Regions from separate parts of the Polaromonas sp. UC242_47 genome, predicted to be linked through region 2. Evidence: riboswitches for the same ligand, from Rfam matches in the RefSeq annotation. Region 2 holds a riboswitch; the other holds the start of a gene.

Region 1 (10,322 bases), 4.0 Mb from region 2:
ATGTCCCAGGGAATCATCCGCATTCGCGGCGCGCGCCAGCACAACCTCAAAAACCTGGATCTGGATATTCGCACCGGTGAAATGACGGTGGTCACGGGCCCCAGCGGCTCGGGCAAATCATCGCTGGTGTTTGACACCCTGTTTGCCGAAGGCCAGCGCCGCTACGTGGAAACTTTTTCGGCCTACGCCCGGCAGTTCCTGGACCGTATGGACAAGCCCGCCGTGGACAAGGTCGAAGGTGTGCCGCCGGCCATTGCCATTGACCAGACCAACCCGGTACGCAGTTCGCGCTCCACCGTGGGCACCATGACCGAGCTCAATGACCATTTGAAGTTGTTGTATGCCCGTGCCGCGCAGCTGTTTGATAAAAAGACGGCGCAGGCGGTGCGACATGACACGCCCGAATCGATTTATGCAGAGTTGATGGCGCGCACGGCGGCCAGTGATGCAAGAGTGATCATGACTTTTCCTGTGGAATTGCCCGGCAATACCAGTGCCGAACAGGTGACACAGTGGCTGTCGGCCAGCGGTTTCACACGGGTGCATGCCGAGCGCGAGGTTGCCACCCCTGCCGGCCCGCACAAATTGCTGGACGTGGTGGCCGATCGTTTTCGCATTCAAAGCGCCGAAAAGGCGCGTGTGATCGAAGCCATTGAAGTGGCGCTCAAACGTGGCGGCAAGCTGAATGTGTATGTGCAGGGCGGCGAGGAAGGTGCGTTGGAGGAAATGTGGCGCTTTTCAACCGGCCTGCATTGCCCGGACAGCGACCTGCGTTATGGCGATCCCACACCGTCGCTGTTTTCCTTCAACTCCGCCATGGGCGCTTGCGAAACTTGCCGTGGTTTTGGCCGCGTGATCGGGGTGGACTACGGCCTGGTGATTCCCAACGACAAGCTGACCTTGCGTTCCGGCGCGATCAAGCCCATGCAGACGCCGGCCTGGAAAGAGGCGCAAGACGATTTGATGCGCCACGCCGAAACGGCCGGCATTCCGCGCGACACCCCTTGGTCCAAACTCACGTCCGAGCAGCAGGGCTGGGTCATCAACGGCTCGCCGAACTGGAACGGCAAATGGAACCAGCACTGGTTCGGCATCAAGCGCTTTTTTGCCTACCTCGAAAGCAAGGCCTACAAGATGCACATCCGTGTGCTGCTGTCCAAGTACCGCAGCTACACACCGTGCGAAACCTGCGGCGGTGCGCGCCTGAAGCTGGAGGCCTTGTTGTGGCGCCTGGGTTCCAAAGAGGCGGCCGATGCCGTGTTGCCGCCGGGCAAACGTTTCATGCCGGTGGGCGTGGACTGGAGCCGTGCGCAACTTGAAGCCCTGCCTGGCCTGAGTTTGCATGACTTGATGCAACTGCCGATTGACCGCCTTCGACAGTTCTTCAATGGCCTGGCACCGGCGGTTGTGCAAGACGGCGTTGCGCCCGATGCGGAATACAAGGCGTTGAAATCCTTGTTCGAGGAAATCCACACCCGCGTCAAATACCTGTGTGATGTGGGGATTGGTTACCTCACGCTGGACCGGCAAAGCCGCACCTTGTCCGGCGGCGAGGTGCAGCGTATCAACCTGACGACGGCCCTGGGCACCTCGCTGGTCAACACCTTGTTTGTGCTCGACGAACCCTCCATCGGTCTGCACCCGCGCGACATGAACCGCATCACCCAGGCCATGCACAGGCTGCGTGATGCAGGTAACACCTTGGTGGTGGTCGAACATGACCCGGCCGTGATGCTGGCCGCCGACCGCATGATAGACATGGGTCCCGGCCCGGGCGAGAAGGGCGGGCAGATTGTGTTTGACGGCACGCCTGAAGACCTGAAACACGCCGATACCCTGACCGGCGCCTACCTTGGTTCACGCAAGCAGGTCGGCATGGGTTTCAAACGTGCGGTCACCGACAACACACCGCGCCTGATTCTGGAAGGCGCACGCGACCACAACCTGAAAAACCTGACGGTGGAGTTTCCGCTACAGCGCCTGGTTTGTGTCACCGGTGTCAGCGGCTCCGGCAAGTCCACCTTGATGCAGGACATTCTGGCGCCGGCCTTGTTGCGCCAGTTTGGCAAAGCCACCGAAACGCCGGGTGCGCACGACAGACTGATGGGCGCGGACTACCTGACCGATGTGGTGTTTGTCGACCAGTCGCCGATTGGCAAGACAGCGCGCTCCAACCCGGCCAGTTATGTGGGCGCCTGGGATGCGGTGCGCGAATTGTTTGCGCAGGCCCCGTTGGCGCGGCAACGCAGTTACACCGCGTCCAAGTTCAGCTTCAACAACGGTGACGGGCGTTGCCCGACCTGCGGTGGTTCGGGCTTTGAACATGTGGAGATGCAGTTTTTGAGCGACGTTTATCTGCGTTGCCCCGACTGCGACGGCAAACGGTATCGGCCCGAGATACTGGAAGTCACGATAGAGCGCAAAGCCATCGGGGATGTGTTGCCGCGGCTGATGAATGTGTCCGACGTGCTGGACCTGACGGTGAGTGAGGCCAGCCAGCTGTTTGCGCAGGACCGCGAGGTGATTCGTGCCTTGCAGCCGATTGTGGATGTGGGCCTGGAATATGTGAAGCTGGGCCAGCCCGTGCCGACCCTGTCGGGCGGTGAGGCGCAGCGTCTCAAGCTCGCCGGTTTCCTGGCTGGCGCCTCCAAAACCGCCAGTGTCAGCCGCCAGCCGCTGGCGCTGAAAAACATCAACCGCGGCACGCTTTTTTTGTTTGACGAGCCCACCACCGGCCTGCATTTTGACGACATCGCCAAGCTGATGCGCGCCTTGCGCAAGTTGCTCGACGTCGGCCATTCGTTGATCATCATCGAACACAACCTGGACGTGATCCGTTCCGCCGACTGGCTGATCGACCTCGGCCCCGAAGGCGGTGAAGCCGGCGGTTTGCTGGTGGCACAAGGCACGCCTGAATCTGTGCGCCAGCACCCGACCTCTCACACCGCGCTGGCGCTGCGTGAATACGAGCAGGCCATGGGCAAGGTACACGGTGTCGAAGAAGCGCGGCCCAAGGCCTGGGCCACCAGGCCCAAGTTCTCCAACCTGATCCAGATCGTCAACGCCAAGGAACACAACCTCAAAAGCCTGTCGGTGAATATTCCGCGCGGCCAGTTCAATGTGGTGACCGGTGTGTCGGGCTCCGGCAAGTCCACCCTGGCCTTTGACATTTTGTTCAACGAAGGCCAGCGGCGTTACCTGGAGTCGCTCAACGCCTATGCGCGCAGCATTGTGCAGCCGGCCGGCCGGCCCGAAGTCGATGCGGTCTACGGCATTCCGCCCACGGTGGCGATTGAGCAGCGCCTGTCGCGCGGGGGGCGCAAGTCCACCGTGGGCACCACCACCGAGGTCTGGCATTTTCTGCGCCTTTTGTATGTGAAGCTGGGCATCCAGCATTGCATCAAGGACGGCGCGGCCGTGATGCCGCAAAGCCCTGAAAGTATTGCCGCGCAATTGCTCAAGGCCTACCGCGGCCAGCACATCGGCCTGCTGGCGCCGCTGGTGATCAACCGTAAAGGTGTCTACACCGAACTGGCCGACTGGGCGCGGCCGCGTGGTTACACCCACTTGCGCATCGACGGCGAGTTTTTGCCGACCACGAACTTCCCGCGCATAGACCGCTTCAAGGAACACACGGTCGAGTTGCCGATTGCCGACATCCACGTTACGCCCGACAACGAAGCCGCGCTGCGCCAGGCGCTGACGACCGCGCTGCAACATGGCAAAGGGGTGGTGCATGTGTTGGCCCCGCTCGACGGCTTGCGCGGCGCGATGTTGGCTGGCACCTCCACCAAACACATAGGCCAGTTGCAGGCCTCGTCCACGCAGCGTGCCTGCCCGGTGTGTTCCACCTCTTACCCCGAGCTGGATCCGCGGCTTTTCAGCTACAACAGCAAACACGGCTGGTGCCCGGATTGTGTGGGGTACCGGTGTCAAACTCACCAAAGAACAACGCAAGGTGTTTGACGACTCGGTGCGTGACGACGACAACAAGGGCCGCGAACAAAGTTTTGCCGAGCCCGAAGCCGACGATGTGGTGGACGCGGCCTGTCCCAAATGCGAAGGCACACGCCTGAACGCGCAAGCCCGCGCGGTGAAGTTTGCCGGCATAGGCATCGCCGACATCGCCGCCTTGTCGGTGACCGACGTGCGCGCCTGGGTGGAACAACTGGCGTTGTCCGGCCGCGAAGCGGGGATTGCACGCGATCTGGTTCCCGAGATCAAAAGCCGGCTCGAATTCCTCGAAGACGTGGGCCTGGGTTATCTGACGCTGGACCGCGGCGCGCCCACCTTGTCGGGCGGCGAAGCGCAACGTATCCGGCTGGCGGCGCAACTGGGTTCCAACCTGCAAGGGGTTTGTTATGTGCTGGACGAACCCACGATTGGCCTGCATCCGCGCGACAACCAGATCCTGTTGCGTGCCCTGGGCAAACTGAGTGAGCGTGGCAACACGCTGGTGGTGGTGGAACACGACGAAGACACCATTCGCCGCGCCGACAACATCATCGACATCGGCCCCGGCGCCGGCAAACGCGGCGGGCAGTTGGTGGGGCAGGGCACGGCCGAACACCTGGCGACGCTGCCGGATTCACTCACTGGGCGTTACCTGGCCAATCCCCTGATTCATCCGCTGCAGCTGCGCCGCGAGACGCGTACCGGCGCGGCGCCCGCCGCCGTGGTGGTGGCGCTACCTGTTGCTGCGGATGCCAAACCCGTGAGCAAACAAAAGGCGGCTGCATTAAAAGCCAAGGCCTTGAAGGCGGCTGCCGCCAGCGCCAGCGCGTTGCACAACGCGGCGCCCAGCGCTGCGGGGCCGTTCACGTCCTGGCTCAAGGTGGTGAATGCGCACTTGCACAACCTCAAAAACGTGTCGGTGAACGTGCCGCTGTACCGGCTGGTGGCGGTGACAGGCGTGTCGGGTTCCGGCAAATCCACCTTGGCGCGTGACGTCTTGCTGACCAATGTGCATGCCGCGGTCATGCAACGTTCAACCAAGGCCGGGCGTGATGCCGATGGCGCCGGCCAACATCCGGCCTGGACCGGCTGCGAAGCCATCGAAGGTTATGCCGGCGTGGACCGTGTGCTGGAAGTGGACCAGACGCCGATCGGTAAAACGCCGCGTTCCTGCCCGGCCACTTACATCGGTTTTTGGGACACGGTGCGCAAGCTGTTTGCCGACACGCTGGAAGCGCGGGCACGTGGTTACAGCGCCGGGCGTTTCAGTTTCAACACCGGCGAAGGGCGTTGCCCGACCTGCGAAGGCGCCGGCGTGCGCACCATAGGCATGAGCTTTTTGCCGGATGTGAAGGTGTTGTGCGAAACCTGCCACGGCGCACGTTTCAACCCCGAAACCCAGGCCGTGACCTGGCGCGGCAAAAACATCGGCGATGTCTTGACCATGGAAGTTGATGAAGCCGTGGAGTTTTTCGCCTCCATGCCCAGCATCGCGCACCCGCTGCAACTGCTGAAAGACGTGGGCCTGGGTTATCTGACTTTGGGCCAACCCTCGCCGACCTTGTCGGGTGGCGAGGCCCAGCGTATCAAGCTGGTGACCGAGCTGTCCAAGGTGCGTGACGACATCACGCGCCGTGGCCAGAAAGCGCCGCACACGCTGTACGTGCTGGACGAACCCACCGTTGGTCTGCACATGGCCGATGTCGAAAAACTGATTCACGTGCTGCACCGTTTAGTCAATGGTGGCCACAGCGTGGTGGTGATCGAACACGACCTGGATGTGATCGCCGAAGCCGACTGGGTGATTGACCTCGGCCCGGACGGCGGCAACGCCGGCGGCCAGGTGGTGGCGTCCGCGCCGCCGGAGGCGGTGGTGAAGCTGGGCACCCACACCGGGAAAGCGCTGGAAAGTGTGCTGGCCCGGGTGGGTGTGCCTGAGTTGCTATTGAATCAATAGCTGCTTGCGTCCGTTGTATCTGGGCTGGAGGCGGATTTGGCTTGTAAGTGCCGGCCAAATCGCCGTTCTGCTCAGCGGCGGCGCGCCGCCAGCACGGCCTTGGCAACTTCGGCAAAACCCGCGCCGCGTTCCCCCTCGGTGATGTAACGCGGCTTGTGGCTGAGCTGGGCCTCGAAGCGGCGTATATTGGCCACCCCCACCGAATGCGGGAAGGCCTCGAACATCAGCTGGTCATTGGTCGAGTCGCCGACATAGACCCAGTTCTGCATTTCGCTGTCCAGGTCGCGGCCCAGCAGTTCGCGGACTATCCAGCGTGCGCCTTCCAGCTTGTTGTGTGCGCCAAACCAGCCGTTGATGTGGATGGAGCTCACGGTGGCGTTCATGCCTTCGTTTTGCATGATGGCCACGGCCTGGTTGATGGCCTCGGCCGGCAAATGCACAAACTCGCTGTGATCTATGGCGATGTCGGTTTCGCGCCCCGGGCTGTCTTCCGATTGCACGGCGCCGGGCACTTCCAGCGTCACGCGGCGCGCCACTTCCTGCATGCGGGCGTAGTTGGCCAAGCGTGTGGTTTCATCCTGTTGATACAGTTTTGATAGCTGACTACGTCCGTCCACTATAGGTTGCAGGCTGTTTTGGCTTGAAACAAGCGCCACCGCGCCGTTTTCGGCGACGATGGCATCCACCGGCCAGCTCAGCGCAAAGGGCTCGCTCCAGCCGACCGGGCGGCCGGTGATGGGAATCACGTGTATGCCGACGGCTTTCAGGTCGGCCAGCGCCTGCAGTGCATCGGGTGTGATGGCGCCCTCGGTGGTCAGGGTGTCGTCGATGTCGGTGAAGACACCGGTGATGTGTTGGCGCTCGGTTTCGGGCCAGGTTTTCAGGGCTTTCATGCCGAAAGTGTCGCATGTCTGTACAATGGCGGCTCCCTGAGGAGCGTTGCAACCCACGACATGTGGTCTAGGCTCAGGACTTTCATTTGCAACCACGCTCACCCGCATATGCTTAGAAGCCGGGTGACCGACCGACATCCCCGTTCCTCAACGCAACATGCCGTGGCGATATTGCCCAATTGACGTTTGAAATCTGGAGAACCGTATGAGCGCCGTCCTGAAACCTGTTACTGATTCCATCATTGCCGACATCGGCCTTGCCGCCTGGGGCCGCAAGGAACTGAAGATCGCCGAAACCGAAATGCCAGGCCTGATGGCCATTCGCGAAGAATTCGCCAAGGCCCAGCCGCTCAAGGGCGCACGTATCACCGGTTCGCTGCACATGACCATCCAGACCGGCGTGCTGATCGAGACCCTGAAAGCCCTGGGCGCCGACGTGCGTTGGGCCTCGTGCAACATCTTCTCGACGCAAGACCACGCTGCCGCCGCGATCGCCGCCACCGGCACGCCGGTGTTTGCCGTCAAGGGCGAGACCCTGGCCGACTACTGGGACTACACCCACCGCATCTTCGAATTCAGCGGCGCCAAGGGCACGCCTGAAGAAGGTCCGAACATGATTCTGGACGACGGCGGCGATGCCACCTTGTTGATGCACCTGGGCACCAAGGCCGAGACCGATGCCAGCCTGCTGAGCAAGCCCGGTAGCGAAGAAGAAATCTGCCTGTTCAATTCCATCAAGGCCAAGCTCGCGCAAGACCCGACCTGGTACAGCCGCCGCCTGAAAAACATCATCGGCGTGACCGAAGAAACCACCACCGGCGTGTTGCGTTTGAATGAAATGTCGGCCAAGGGCACCTTGGCCCTGCGCGCCATCAATGTCAACGACTCGGTGACCAAGTCCAAGTTCGACAACCTCTACGGCTGCCGCGAATCCCTGGTGGACGGCATCAAACGCGCCACCGACGTGATGATCGCCGGCAAGGTCGCTTGTGTGGCCGGTTACGGCGACGTGGGCAAAGGTTCGGCCCAAGCCTTGCGCGCATTGAGCGCGCAAGTCTGGGTGACCGAGATCGACCCGATCAACGCCCTGCAGGCCGCGATGGAAGGTTACAAGGTTGTGACCATGGAATACGCCGCCGACAAGTGCGACATTTTCGTGACCACCACCGGCAACAAGGATGTGATCCGTTACGAACACATGGCCGCCATGAAGGACCAGGCCATCGTCTGCAACATCGGCCACTTTGACAACGAAATCGACATCGCTTCGCTGGAAAAATGCGAGTGGGAAGAGATCAAGCCGCAAGTTGACCACGTGATCTTCCCGGACGGCAAACGTATCATCCTGCTGGCCAAGGGCCGTCTGGTGAACCTGGGTTGCGGCACCGGCCACCCCAGCTTTGTCATGTCGTCCAGCTTTGCGAACCAGACCATCGCCCAGATCGAACTGTTCACCAAGCAGTCTGAATACGAAGCCGGCAAGGTGTATGTGTTGCCCAAACATCTGGACGAAAAAGTGGCGCGTCTGCACCTGAAGAAGGTCGGCGCCATGCTGTCCGAATTGACCGACGAACAAGCGGCCTACATTGGCGTGAACAAGGCCGGCCCGTACAAGGCCAACACCTACCGCTACTAATGGCTACTGCGCGATCCGATAGCGGCGTTGCGGGTCCTGATCAGGCAATCCTCATGCACCTGAAGTGCATTCCGGTTGCCTGCCACCCGCGCCTTGCTCTCGGGCCGCTCGCTACGCCATCAACGCCGTAAAAGGCAGAAAATTCCATCATGCGCGCTGACCTCTTTCTTGTTGAACATGGCCTGGCCACCACCCGCTCGCAGGCCCAGCGCCTGATTGCTTCGGGCGTCTTGTGGCGCGTGGAAGAGGGCGGCCCCTGGAAAAAAGTCGCCAAAAACGGCGACGAATTGCCCGGCAACGCCGAGGTCCAGGTGCCGGACACCACCGAGGCGAAATACATTTCGCGCGGCGGCCTCAAGCTCGAAGGCGCACTCCAGAAAACCGGTGTCGATGTCAGCGGCTTGCGCTGCCTGGACATCGGCCAGTCCACTGGCGGTTTCACCGACTGCCTGCTGCAGCGTGGCGCCGCCCAGGTGGTGGGTGTGGACGTGGGCCATGGGCAGTTGCACGGCACGATGCGCGACGATGCGCGCGTGGTGTGTATCGAAGGGGTCAATGCCCGTTCGCTGACGGCCGACGAATTGGTGACGCATTACAGCCGGGCCATGCGTGGCGGCGAAGAGGGCGAAGATGGCGAGGGCGGTGAAGGCTACGAAGAAGACACCGACTTCGACCCGATCTTCGACTTCCTGACCGGCGATTTGTCCTTTATCTCGCTGACCCTGGTGTTGCCCGCCGTGGTGCGCCTGCTCAAGCCCGACGGCCACTTGTTGATGCTGGTCAAGCCGCAGTTTGAATTGCAGCCTGGCCAGGTGGGCAAGGGCGGCATCGTGCGTGATCCGGTGCATTTTGCGTTTGTCGAAAAACGTTTGCGCGACACCTGCACCGGGCTGGGCCTGGAGGTGTTGGGCTGGCTGGACTCTCCGATTGAAGGCGGCGACGGCAACCGCGAATTTTTTATCCATGCGAAAAAAGGCCATGAAGCCGTGGGGGAAGACCAGCCGCTGGCGGTCGCCCCACCGCGCAAGGCCGCCAAACGCACACCGCGCAGCGAACTGCGCGCCATGCATGAGGCGCACGAGGACTCTGAAGAAGCCCACGCCGGCCAGCATGGCCCGGCGCGCGGCAAACGCCGCGACAAAGACGATTGAGCCGCGCTGCGACGTCCTGAAGAACAAGTGAGACTGGTGATGAATCTTCCGATCAGCTTTGAATTTTTCCCACCCAAAACGCCTGAAGGCGCCGACAAGCTGCGCGGTGTGCGCCAGGCCTTGTACGCGCACCAGCCCGAGTTTTGCTCGGTGACTTTTGGTGCCGGTGGCTCGACCCAGGACGGCACCTTTGGCACGGTCAAGGAAATCCTGGCCGAAGGTGTGCAGGCCGCCTGCCACTTCTCTTGTGTCGGTGCGACCAAGGCCACGGTGCGCCAGCAACTGGCCGAGCTGCAGGCCATGGGCGTGACGCGCCTGGTGGCCTTGCGCGGCGACCTGCCCAGCGGTTACGGCATGGGTGGCGAGTTTCATTACGCCAGTGACCTGGTGGCGTTTATCCGCGAGACCACGGGCGATGCCTTTCACATCGAGGTGGCGGCCTACCCCGAGATCCATCCGCAGGCCAAATCGGCCGACGCCGACCTGCAGGCCTTTGCGACCAAGGTCAGGGCCGGTGCCAATTCGGCCATCACCCAGTATTTTTTCAACGCCGACGCCTACTTCCGCTTCGTCGATGACACGCAGAAGATGGGAATTGATGTGCCGGTGGTGCCCGGCATCATGCCTATCACCAGTTCCACGCAGCTCATGCGTTTCAGCGACGCCTGCGGCGCAGAAATCCCGCGCTGGATACGCCTGCGCCTGCAGGGCTACGGCGACGACACCGCGTC
Region 2 (10,322 bases):
CCAATCACAAACAGCCGGCCAATCACAAAACCGGCGGCCAGCCCGCACAAGAGCTTTAGCCAGACCGGCTCCAGGCCCACCACGCCGGCCAGCAAGGCCGTCAGCAGCATGTAGTCGACAGCGAGCAAGACCAGGGCGCGCCAGCTGCTGCGTTGTGCCAAGGGCAGCAGCCAAGCGCGTATGACCTTGCGATGCGGCAAAGCGGCGTTTGTCGGCAGCGGCTGGGGGGCGGCAGAATCGGGCACGGGGTGTTCAGGCGGAGGCATCATGGACGAAAGCGTGGAAGAGGTGGGGGAGTGGCCTGGCGAAACCGGGGCGGCGCCGCGTGGGGTCGCAAGCTGACCCTGTGATGCAAGCTGACCCTGTGATCCTAGAGGCCGAGCGGCGCGCACCATCTGACCAAGATCAAGGCAGAGGCACTGCAGCGGCGGAAGTTGAGCGAGGACAGGGGGGATCGGTAACCGGTTTGTAACTTTTCCGTGTGAGAATCAGAAACTAAATTACAGGAGACAGACATGCACAGCAGTGCCACGAAAATTGTTGCCACCCTTGGCCCCGCTTCCAGCGATCCCGCGCTGCTCGAAAAAATGATACGTGCCGGCGTCACCGTGGTTCGCCTGAACTTCAGCCACGGCACGGCCCAGGACCACATCGACCGGGCCGTCATGGTGCGCGAAGCCGCCCAGCGCGCCGGCCGCGAAGTCGCCATCATGGCCGACCTGCAGGGTCCGAAAATCCGCGTCGGCAAATTTGCCGAAGGCAAGGTCATGCTGGTGGCCGGCGCCAAGTTTGTGCTGGACGCCTCGCGCCAGGAACCCGGCGACCTCAAGGGTGTCGGGCTGGACTACAAGGAACTGCCGCGCGACGTGCGTGCCGGCGACGTCTTGCTGCTCAACGACGGCCTGATTGTGCTGACGGTGGATGCCGTGCGTGGCGAAGAGGTGATCACCACCGTCAAGGTCGGCGGCATCTTGTCCAACAACAAGGGCATCAACAAAAAAGGCGGCGGGCTGACCGCGCCGGCGCTGACCGGCAAGGACATGGAGGACATCAAGACCGCCATGAGTTTCCAGGCCGATTACGTGGCGGTGAGTTTCCCCCAGAACGCCACCGATATGGAAATGGCGCGCCAGCTCTGCAACGTGGCCGCCGCACCCTACAAACACAAGCCCGGCCTGATCGCCAAGATCGAACGCGCCGAGGCCATCCCCAAGCTCGAAGAAATCCTGCAGGTCAGCGACGGCATCATGGTCGCGCGCGGTGATCTGGCCGTGGAAGTGGGCCATGCCGCCGTGCCGGCGCTGCAAAAACGCATGATCAAGCTGGCCCGCGCGTATGACAAACTGGTCATCACCGCGACCCAAATGATGGAAAGCATGGTGTTGAACCCGGTGCCGACACGCGCCGAAGTCAGCGACGTAGCCAACGCCGTGCTCGACGGCACCGACGCCGTGATGCTGAGTGCCGAAACCGCGGCTGGCAAATACCCGCTGGAAACCATTGAAGAAATGGCCAGCATCTGCCTGGAAGCCGAAAAAGCCGAATACGCGGCGCTGGACGCCGACTTCAGCGGCAAAACCTTCACCCGCATCGACCAGTCGATTGCCATGGGTGCCTTGTTCACGGCCCACCACCTGGGCGCCAAGGCCATCGTGGCCCTGACCGACAGCGGCGCCACACCGCTGTGGATGAGCCGCCACGACATCCGTATGCCGATTTACGCGCTGACGCCCAACCTGGCGACCCAGCGCAGGATGGCGCTGTACCGCAACGTGCGTCCGCTGCTGATGGACACCAGCGCCGATCGCGACACCGCGCTGGACCAGGCCGAAGGCCACCTGCTGCGCCGCAACATCGTGCAAAGCGGCGACGTGTACGCCATCACCTGCGGCGAACCCATGGGTGCGCCTGGCGGCACCAATATGCTGAAAATCTGCCGGGTTGCCTAGTCAAATCGGGCTCTAGACCAGTCGTGACAAGCACAAAAAGCTATTAAATCAGGAGCAACTGGTGCTGACCCTGCGGGTCTGCGCCGGCCTGCAGGGTCAGGTGCTTAAGCCCCGGGTGTGTGGGGGCACTGCTGGCCGCCTGGTGCACAGCGGGTAAAATGGGGGGAGTTACCACCCAGTTACCCTCTTTCCGGGAATATATTTATGGCACTCGTTTCCATGCGCGAGCTGCTGGACCATGCGGCAGTTCACACCTACGGCATTCCGGCTTTCAACGTCAACAACCTGGAGCAAGTCCAGGCCATCATGCAGGCCGCTGACGAGGTCAATGCCCCCGTCATCATGCAGGCCAGCGCCGGCGCCCGCAAATACGCTGGCGAAGCGTTTCTCAAACACCTGATCCAGGCCGCGGTCGAGAGCTACCCGCATATTCCTGTGGTCATGCACCAGGACCACGGCCAGAGCCCCGATGTTTGCCAGGGCGCCATCAACCTGGGCTTCAGCTCGGTGATGATGGACGGCTCCTTGATGGCCGACGGCAAGACCATTGCCGACTACGACTACAACGTCGAGGTCACGCGCAAGGTGGTGGACATGGCGCACGCCACCGGCGTCTCGGTCGAAGGCGAACTCGGCTGCCTGGGCAGCCTGGAAACCATGCAGGGCGACAAGGAAGACGGCCACGGCACCGACGCCGTGATGACGCACGACCAGCTGCTGACCGACCCCGAGCAGGCCGCCGACTTTGTCAAACGCACCCAGCTCGACGCCCTGGCGATTGCCATCGGCACCAGCCACGGCGCCTACAAGTTCACGCGCAAGCCCACAGGCGACATCCTGGCGATTGAACGTGTCAAGGAAATCCACCGCCGCATCCCCAACACCCATCTGGTCATGCACGGTTCGTCCAGCGTGCCGCAAGACCTGCTGGCCATCATTCGCCAGTACGGCGGCGACATGAAGGAAACCTACGGCGTGCCGGTCGAAGAGATCCAGAAAGCCATCAAGTTTGGCGTGCGCAAGATCAACATCGACACCGACATCCGCCTGGCGATGACGGCCGCCGCGCGCAAATTCATGGCCGAAAATCCAGCCAAGTTTGACCCGCGCGAGTGGCTCAAACCCGCCACGGCCGCCGCCAAGGCGATTTGCAAGCAGCGTTACATCGAGTTCGGCTGTGAAGGCCAGGCCAGCAAAATCAAGGGCGAGTCGCTCAGCGTTGTCGCCGCCAAATACGCCAAGGGCGAGCTGGTCCAGGTCGTGAATTAAGTAAAAAACGACAAAATCCCGCGCCGGTTTTCGAACGGGCGATAATAAAAAGCTCGCTGATACCAGCGGGCTTTTTTACTTTGGCAAGCACCCATGACCACCGCACTCCACACTTCGGCCCTTACTTCCCTGCCCTTGCTGGCGCGCGGCAAAGTCCGCGACAACTATGCCGTGGGCACAGACCGGCTGCTGATGGTCGCCAGCGACCGCCTGAGCGCTTTTGACGTGATCCTCGGCGAGCCGATTCCCGGCAAGGGCGCGCTGCTGACGCAGATGGCGCTGTTCTGGTTCGACAAGCTGGGCAATCTCTGCCCCAACCACCTGACCGGCGAGGCGCCTGAAAGTGTGGTGACACCGGCTGAAATCCCGCAGGTGAAAGACCGCTCCATGCTGGTCAAACGCCTCAAGCCGATTCCGGTCGAGGCCGTGGTGCGCGGTTACCTGGCCGGCAGCGGCTGGAAGGAGTACCAGGAGAGCCAGGCGGTTTGCGGCGTGGCCCTGCCGCCCGGCCTGAAAAACGCCTCGAAACTGCCGGCGACTATCTTCACGCCGGCCGCCAAGGCGGCCGTGGGTGAACACGACGAAAACATCAGCTACGAGCAAATGGTCAAGGTGGTGGGGCCGGAGCTGGCCGCACAAATCCGCGACCTCAGCATCCGGATTTATGAAGCCGCAGCGGCGTTTGCGCTGACCAAAGGCATCATCATTGCCGACACCAAGTTCGAGTTCGGCCTGGATGAAAACGGCACCTTGACCCTGATGGACGAGGTGTTGACACCCGACTCCTCGCGTTATTGGCCGATTGAAGGTTACGAGCAGGCCTTTGCCGCCGGGCAGAACCCGCCCAGTTACGACAAGCAGTTTGTGCGTGACTGGCTGGAGCAGACCCTGGTCAATGGCAAACCCTGGGACAAAACCCCGCCCGCGCCGCGCGTGCCGCAGGACGTGGTCGAAAAAACCGCAGCCAAATACCAGGAAGCGCTGGCGCGACTGACGGCCTGAGCCGCCTAAATTTCACTGAAATGGCCACCGATTTGCGCAAGCGAATCGGGGAGCGTTTAAAATACATCCAACTCAAGGAGCGTTGCAGCGAAACCCGGTTTCGTCAGGCTTGAGTGACAGCAGGCCGCCGCGGCCTGCCTTTGCAACGGCGCTCACCTTTGATTCCTAAGGTGAGTGATGTCTGAAATTCAAGTCCCCCCGATGAAACTGTCCGGCCTGGAGCCGGTAAACATTGGCGCCGGCACCCTGTTCGTCAACATTGGCGAGCGCACCAACGTGACGGGCTCCAAGGCTTTTGCCCGCATGATTCTCAACGGCGAATACGAGCAGGCGCTGGTCGTGGCGCGCCAGCAAGTCGAAAACGGCGCGCAAATCATCGACATCAACATGGACGAGGCCATGCTGGACAGCCAGGCCGCCATGGTGCGTTTCCTGAACCTGATCGCCAGCGAGCCCGACATCGCACGTGTGCCCATCATGATCGACAGCTCCAAGTGGAGTGTGATCGAAGCCGGCCTGCGCTGCATCCAGGGCAAGGGCATTGTCAACTCGATCTCGATGAAAGAGGGCTTGGAGTCCTTCAAGCAGCAGGCCAAGCTGCTCAAGCGTTACGGCGCGGCGGCGGTGGTGATGGCTTTTGACGAACAGGGTCAGGCCGACACCTACGCACGCAAGATCGAAATCTGCGAACGCGCTTACCGCGTGCTGGTCGACGAGCTGGACTTTCCGCCCGAAGACATCATCTTCGACCCCAACATTTTTGCGATTGCCACGGGGATTGAAGAACACAACAACTACGCGGTGGACTTCATCAACGCCACACGCTGGATCAAGGCCAACCTGCCGGGCGCCAAGGTCTCCGGTGGCGTGTCCAACGTGAGTTTCAGCTTTCGCGGCAACGACCCGGTGCGTGAAGCCATCCACACGGTCTTCCTGTACCACGCGATCCAGGCCGGCATGGACATGGGCATTGTCAACGCCGGCATGGTCGGCGTGTATGACGACCTGGAGCCGACCTTGCGCGAACGTGTCGAAGACGTGGTGCTGAATCGCCAGCCCGTCTACAAACCGGGCGAGCCCGAACTTTCGCCCAGCGAACGCCTGATCGAAGTCGCCGAAACCGCCAAAAGCGGCGCCAAGGACGACACGAAGAAAAACGAGTGGCGCGCCCTGCCGGTGCGCCAGCGCTTGTCACACGCCCTGGTGCACGGCATGAACGAACACATCGTGCCCGACACCGAAGAGGTCTGGCAGGCCATCAAGGCCGAAGGCGGCCGGCCGCTGCATGTGATCGAAGGCCCGTTGATGGACGGCATGAACGTGGTCGGCGATTTGTTCGGCCAGGGCAAGATGTTTTTGCCGCAGGTGGTGAAAAGCGCACGCGTGATGAAACAGGCGGTGGCGCATTTGCTGCCTTATATCGAAGCCGAAAAACTGCTGCTCGAAGCCGCCGGCGGCGACGTCAAGACCAAGGGCAAAATCATCATCGCCACGGTCAAGGGCGACGTGCATGACATCGGCAAAAACATCGTTACCGTGGTGTTGCAATGCAACAACTTCGACGTGGTCAACATGGGGGTGATGGTGCCTTGCCATGAAATCCTGGCACGCGCCAAGATCGAAGGCGCCGACATCGTGGGCCTGTCCGGCCTGATCACGCCCAGCCTGGAAGAAATGCAATACGTGGCCGGCGAGATGCAGAAGGACGACCATTTCCGCATCAAGAAAATCCCGCTGATGATTGGTGGCGCCACCACCAGCCGAGTCCACACCGCCGTCAAAATTTCGCCGCATTACGAAGGCCCGGTGGTTTACGTGCCCGACGCTTCGCGCAGCGTCAGTGTGGCGCAAAGTCTGCTCTCTGACCAGGCCGCCAAATACATCGACGAGCTCAACAGCGACTACGACAAGGTGCGCACGCAACACGCCAACAAAAAACAAATCCCGATGTGGCCTTTGGCCAAGGCGCGTGCGAACAAGACGCCGATCGACTGGGCCCACTACACGCCGCCTGTGCCCAAATTTATTGGCCGGCGCGTGTTCAAGAATTTCGATCTGGCGGAGCTGGCCAACTACATCGACTGGGGCCCGTTTTTCCAGACCTGGGACCTGGCCGGCCCTTTCCCGGCGATTCTGAAAGACGAGGTGGTGGGCACCGAGGCCGTGCGGGTCTATGCCGATGCCCAGCGCATGCTCAAACGCCTGATCGAAGGCCGCTGGCTCACGGCCAGCGGGGTGATGGGGCTGTACCCGGCCAACAGCGTGGGTGACGACATCGAGATTTATACCGATGAGTCGCGCAGCGAAGTCGCCATGACCTGGTACGGTCTGCGCCAGCAAGCCGAAAAAACCGCGCTCGACGGCGTGATGCGGCCCAGCCGCTGCCTGGCAGACTTTGTGGCGCCCAAGCAGCTCGCTCCTGAAGTGATAGCTGCTCGCGCACAAGGAGCGGGGGCTGCAGGCCTGAAAGGCTCACAAATCCAGGACTACATCGGTGTGTTTGCCGTGACCGCCGGTCTGGGCGCCGAGAAGAAGGAAAAATACTTCAACGACGACAACGACGACTACTCGTCCATCATGCTCAAGGCCCTGGCCGACCGCCTGGCCGAAGCTTTTGCCGAGGCCATGCACAAACGCGTGCGGCAGGACTTGTGGGGTTATGCCGCCGACGAAGCCTTGAGTCCCGAGGACATGATTGCCGAAAAATACCAGGGCATACGTCCGGCGCCGGGTTACCCGGCTTGTCCGGACCACAGCGTCAAGAAAGACATGTTCGAGCTGCTGCAGGCGGCGGACATCGGCATGGCGCTGACGGAAAGCCTGGCCATGACCCCGGCGGCCAGCGTCAGCGGTTTTTACCTGAGCCACCCGCAAAGCGTGTATTTCAACGTTGGCAAGATTGGCGACGACCAGTTGCAGGACCTGGCCAAGCGGCGCGGTGAGAAGGCCGAAGACCTGCAACGTTTGCTGGCGCCCAATTTGTAGCCCGGCTGCGTGACGGTTGTCACGAGGGGCGGGATTTTCCCCTCCCGTTGGGGGCGACATCCCCTGTTTTTACAAAAAAACACGCGCGGCAGGCGGGCGCCGTGTACCTTTTGGCTGTTTCGCACGTTCAGGTAAGGGGCCCTTTCCGGGCACTGCGATTCACGTTTCACGAAAGGTCGACCATGAACACCTCCACGGAAAATCTTCAGCCGGGCCAGCAACCGGCATCGTCCGCCAACAAACCCCTGTGGGCGGCTGTGGCCGTTCTCAGTGTGGCGGTGTTGGGCATGGGTGGCACCATGATTTACAACCAGCGTGCGCAGACCCCTCCGGTGGCCACCGTGGCGGCTGTGACGCCGGCCCCGACCATCGTGGCGCCGCCGCCGGCCGCACCGGCTGCTGCTGCCAATGCCGCTGACGACCTGGCCGAAAAGCCGGCGGCGGCACCCGCCAAGCCTGCACCGGCACCGATCAAAAAAGTGGTCAAACCCGCACCCAAGCCAGTACCGGCGCCGGCACCCAGCTATTCCGGCGTGTCGCCCGCGCCTTACCCCGCCCCCGCGCCTGTGGTGGCGGCCGCGCCGGTGTGTGCGGTGTGCGGCAGGGTTGAATCGGTGACGCCGGTCGAACGTTCGAGCAAACCGGCCGGTGTCGGTGTGGGAACGGTGGCTGGCGGCGTGCTGGGGGCGGTTCTGGGCAACCAGGTCGGCCACGGCGGAGGTCGGACCGCCGCCACCATTCTGGGCGCGGTGGGCGGTGGTTTTGCCGGCAATGCGATTGAAGGCCATGTCCGCAAAGAGACGGTGTACCAGGTCGGTGTGCACATGGACGACGGCTCGCGCCGCATGGTGGAAGTGGCGCAACCCCCCAGCATAGGCAGCCAGGTGACGGTGCAGGGTTCTACGCTGCGCGGCAATGACGGCGTCAGCTACGGCCCGAAACCCGTGGCCGCCCCCGCCAGCGTACAGCCTGCGCGCTCGGATGAGCTGAACCGATAACTGTTGCGACCGTCCGGTAGCTGGCGCTTTTTGCGTACGGTGTCGGCCGAAAGAGGCGCGTTTGTTCCGTCGCTCAGTGCGCCGCCTTGAGCACGCGGCGGTATTGCACCGCCTCGGCCACATGGCCGACCTGCACGCTGGCGTCGCCGGCCAGGTCGGCGATGGTTCTGGCCACCTTCAGGCAGCGGTGAATCCCGCGGCCCGACCAGCCCAGGCGGGCTGCGGCGATGTTCAAAAACTTTGCGGCGGCAGCGTCCAGCTGGCACTGCGTGTCAATGGCTTTTCCCTGCAGCGCCTGGTTGCTGCTGCCTTGGCGCGTCATGGCGCGTTCGCGGGCCAGCACCGTCCGCTGCCTGATGCTGGCCGTGCTTTCGCCCGGCGCCGCGCCCAGCAATTCATCGGCGCCCAGTGCGCCGACTTCCACATGCAGATCAATGCGGTCCAGCAGCGGGCCGCTGAGTTTGCCCTGGTAACGCGAGACCTGGTCCGGCGAACAGCGGCAGGCGCGCAAACTGGAGCCCAGGTAACCACAGGGGCAGGGGTTCATGGCGGCGACCAGCTGAAAACGCGCGGGGAACTCCGCCCGTTGGGCCGCGCGCGAAATCGTGATGCTGCCTGACTCCAGTGGCTCACGCAAAGCCTCCAGCGCAGCCCGTGGAAATTCCGGCAATTCATCCAAAAACAACACGCCATGGTGCGCCAGCGAAATTTCGCCAGGCCGGGGGGGCGAGCCGCCACCGACCAGGGCCACCGCGCTAGCTGTATGGTGCGGGGAGCAGGTCGGGCGCTGGGCCCAGCGGTCCATTGAGAAGCGTCCGCCCAGCGAGGCAATCGCCGCGCTTTGCAGGGCTTCTTCGGTGCTCATGGCCGGCAGCAGGCCGGCAAAACGCTGGGCCAGCATGGATTTGCCGGAGCCAGGCGCACCAACCATCAGCAGGCTGTGGCCGCCGGCCGCGGCGATTTCCAGCGCCCGTTTGGCGGCTGCCTGGCCTTTGACGTCTGCCAGGTCGGGGTAGGGCATGTCCTGGTGTTGCGCGCTGGCATGCAGCCGGACCCAGCCGTCCATGGCTTCGGGTGGCGCATCGCCCGGCAGGAATTGCCTGACCACGTCGAGCAGGTGGTGGGCGCGGTAGACCTCGGTTCCCGGCACCAACGCGGCTTCCTGGGCACTGCCTTCGGGCAGCACAAGTTTGGGTTTGGCCTGGCCGGCGTCAGCGCTCGCCAGCGCCAGGCTCATGGCCAGCGCGCCGCGTATGGGGCGCAAATCGCCGCCCAGCGACAACTCGCCGGCGAATTCGTAACCGGCCAGTTTGCTGGTATCGATCTGACCACTGGCGGCCAGGATGCCCAGGGCGATCGCCAGGTCAAACCGGCCAGAGTCTTTGGGTAAGTCCGCCGGAGCCAGGTTGACCGTGATGCGCTTGTTGCTGGGAAATTCCAGCCCGGTGTTTTGAATCGCCGAACGCACACGTTCACGCGCTTCCTTGACCTCGGTCTCCGCCAGCCCGACCAGGGTGAGGCTGGGCAAACCGTTGGCCAGGTGCACTTCAACACACACCGGATGGGCCTGCAGGCCCAGCAAAGCACGGCTTTGCACTAAAGATAAGCTCATTGTCCGTTTTCTCCCTGCTGGCGCACCACGAATGCGCACCCGACTTGGCACTGACTTGGTGCGAACCTCTTTTTCTGCCCTACATCTTGTCACGCGGCCGCCTCTGCAAGAGAAGACGCACAACTTTGACGCTGCGGAGCTTTGGCACGCTCCATGCTAATTGAAGCTGGCTGCAGTTCCTACTTTTAACTATCAATGGAGTTTTTAATGAAATTGACCGCTCAAAAATCAATGCTGGTGATGGTTCTGACCCTGGCAGGTTCGGCATTTGCCCAGACCGCCGCGCCGGCGCCCGTGCCGGAGTCCACGTTGTCCTACAACATAGGCGCCACCACGGACTACCGTTACCGCGGTATTTCGCAAAGCGGCAAGAAGCCCGCTTTGTCGGCCGGCATTGACTACGCCCACAGCAGCGGTTTTTATCTCGGGACCTGGGCCACGACCATCACCTGGCTGAAAGACACAACAGCCAACCCCAACACCACCAAAGGCCCGGCGGAAGTGGAT

Evidence for each region. Region 2 has a riboswitch for S-adenosylhomocysteine ahead of metH (methionine synthase). Riboswitches for the same ligand answer to the same signal wherever they lie in the genome.
Region 1: it holds a riboswitch for S-adenosylhomocysteine, as region 2 does, so the genes downstream of both, ahcY (adenosylhomocysteinase) here and metH (methionine synthase) in region 2, are expected to answer to the same signal.

The regions. Positions count from the first base shown of each region.
Region 1 is NZ_JBIOAO010000001.1:4,173,680-4,184,001, reverse strand. It holds partial or broken gene uvrA (excinuclease ABC subunit UvrA) at 1-5,889, shown strand; gene ACHMXK_RS20320 (HAD-IIB family hydrolase) at 5,983-6,804, opposite strand; S-adenosyl-L-homocysteine riboswitch at 6,837-6,911, shown strand; gene ahcY (adenosylhomocysteinase) at 7,010-8,440, shown strand; gene ACHMXK_RS20310 (TlyA family RNA methyltransferase) at 8,590-9,591, shown strand; gene metF (methylenetetrahydrofolate reductase [NAD(P)H]) at 9,631-10,322, shown strand, end outside.
Region 2 is NZ_JBIOAO010000001.1:208,521-218,842, forward strand. It holds gene ACHMXK_RS01030 (fatty acid desaturase) at 1-245, opposite strand, end outside; gene pyk (pyruvate kinase) at 516-1,949, shown strand; gene fba (class II fructose-bisphosphate aldolase) at 2,154-3,218, shown strand; gene ACHMXK_RS01045 (phosphoribosylaminoimidazolesuccinocarboxamide synthase) at 3,312-4,220, shown strand; S-adenosyl-L-homocysteine riboswitch at 4,289-4,381, shown strand; gene metH (methionine synthase) at 4,422-7,205, shown strand; gene ACHMXK_RS01055 (glycine zipper 2TM domain-containing protein) at 7,388-8,203, shown strand; gene ACHMXK_RS01060 (YifB family Mg chelatase-like AAA ATPase) at 8,277-9,815, opposite strand; gene ACHMXK_RS01065 (TorF family putative porin) at 10,023-10,322, shown strand, end outside.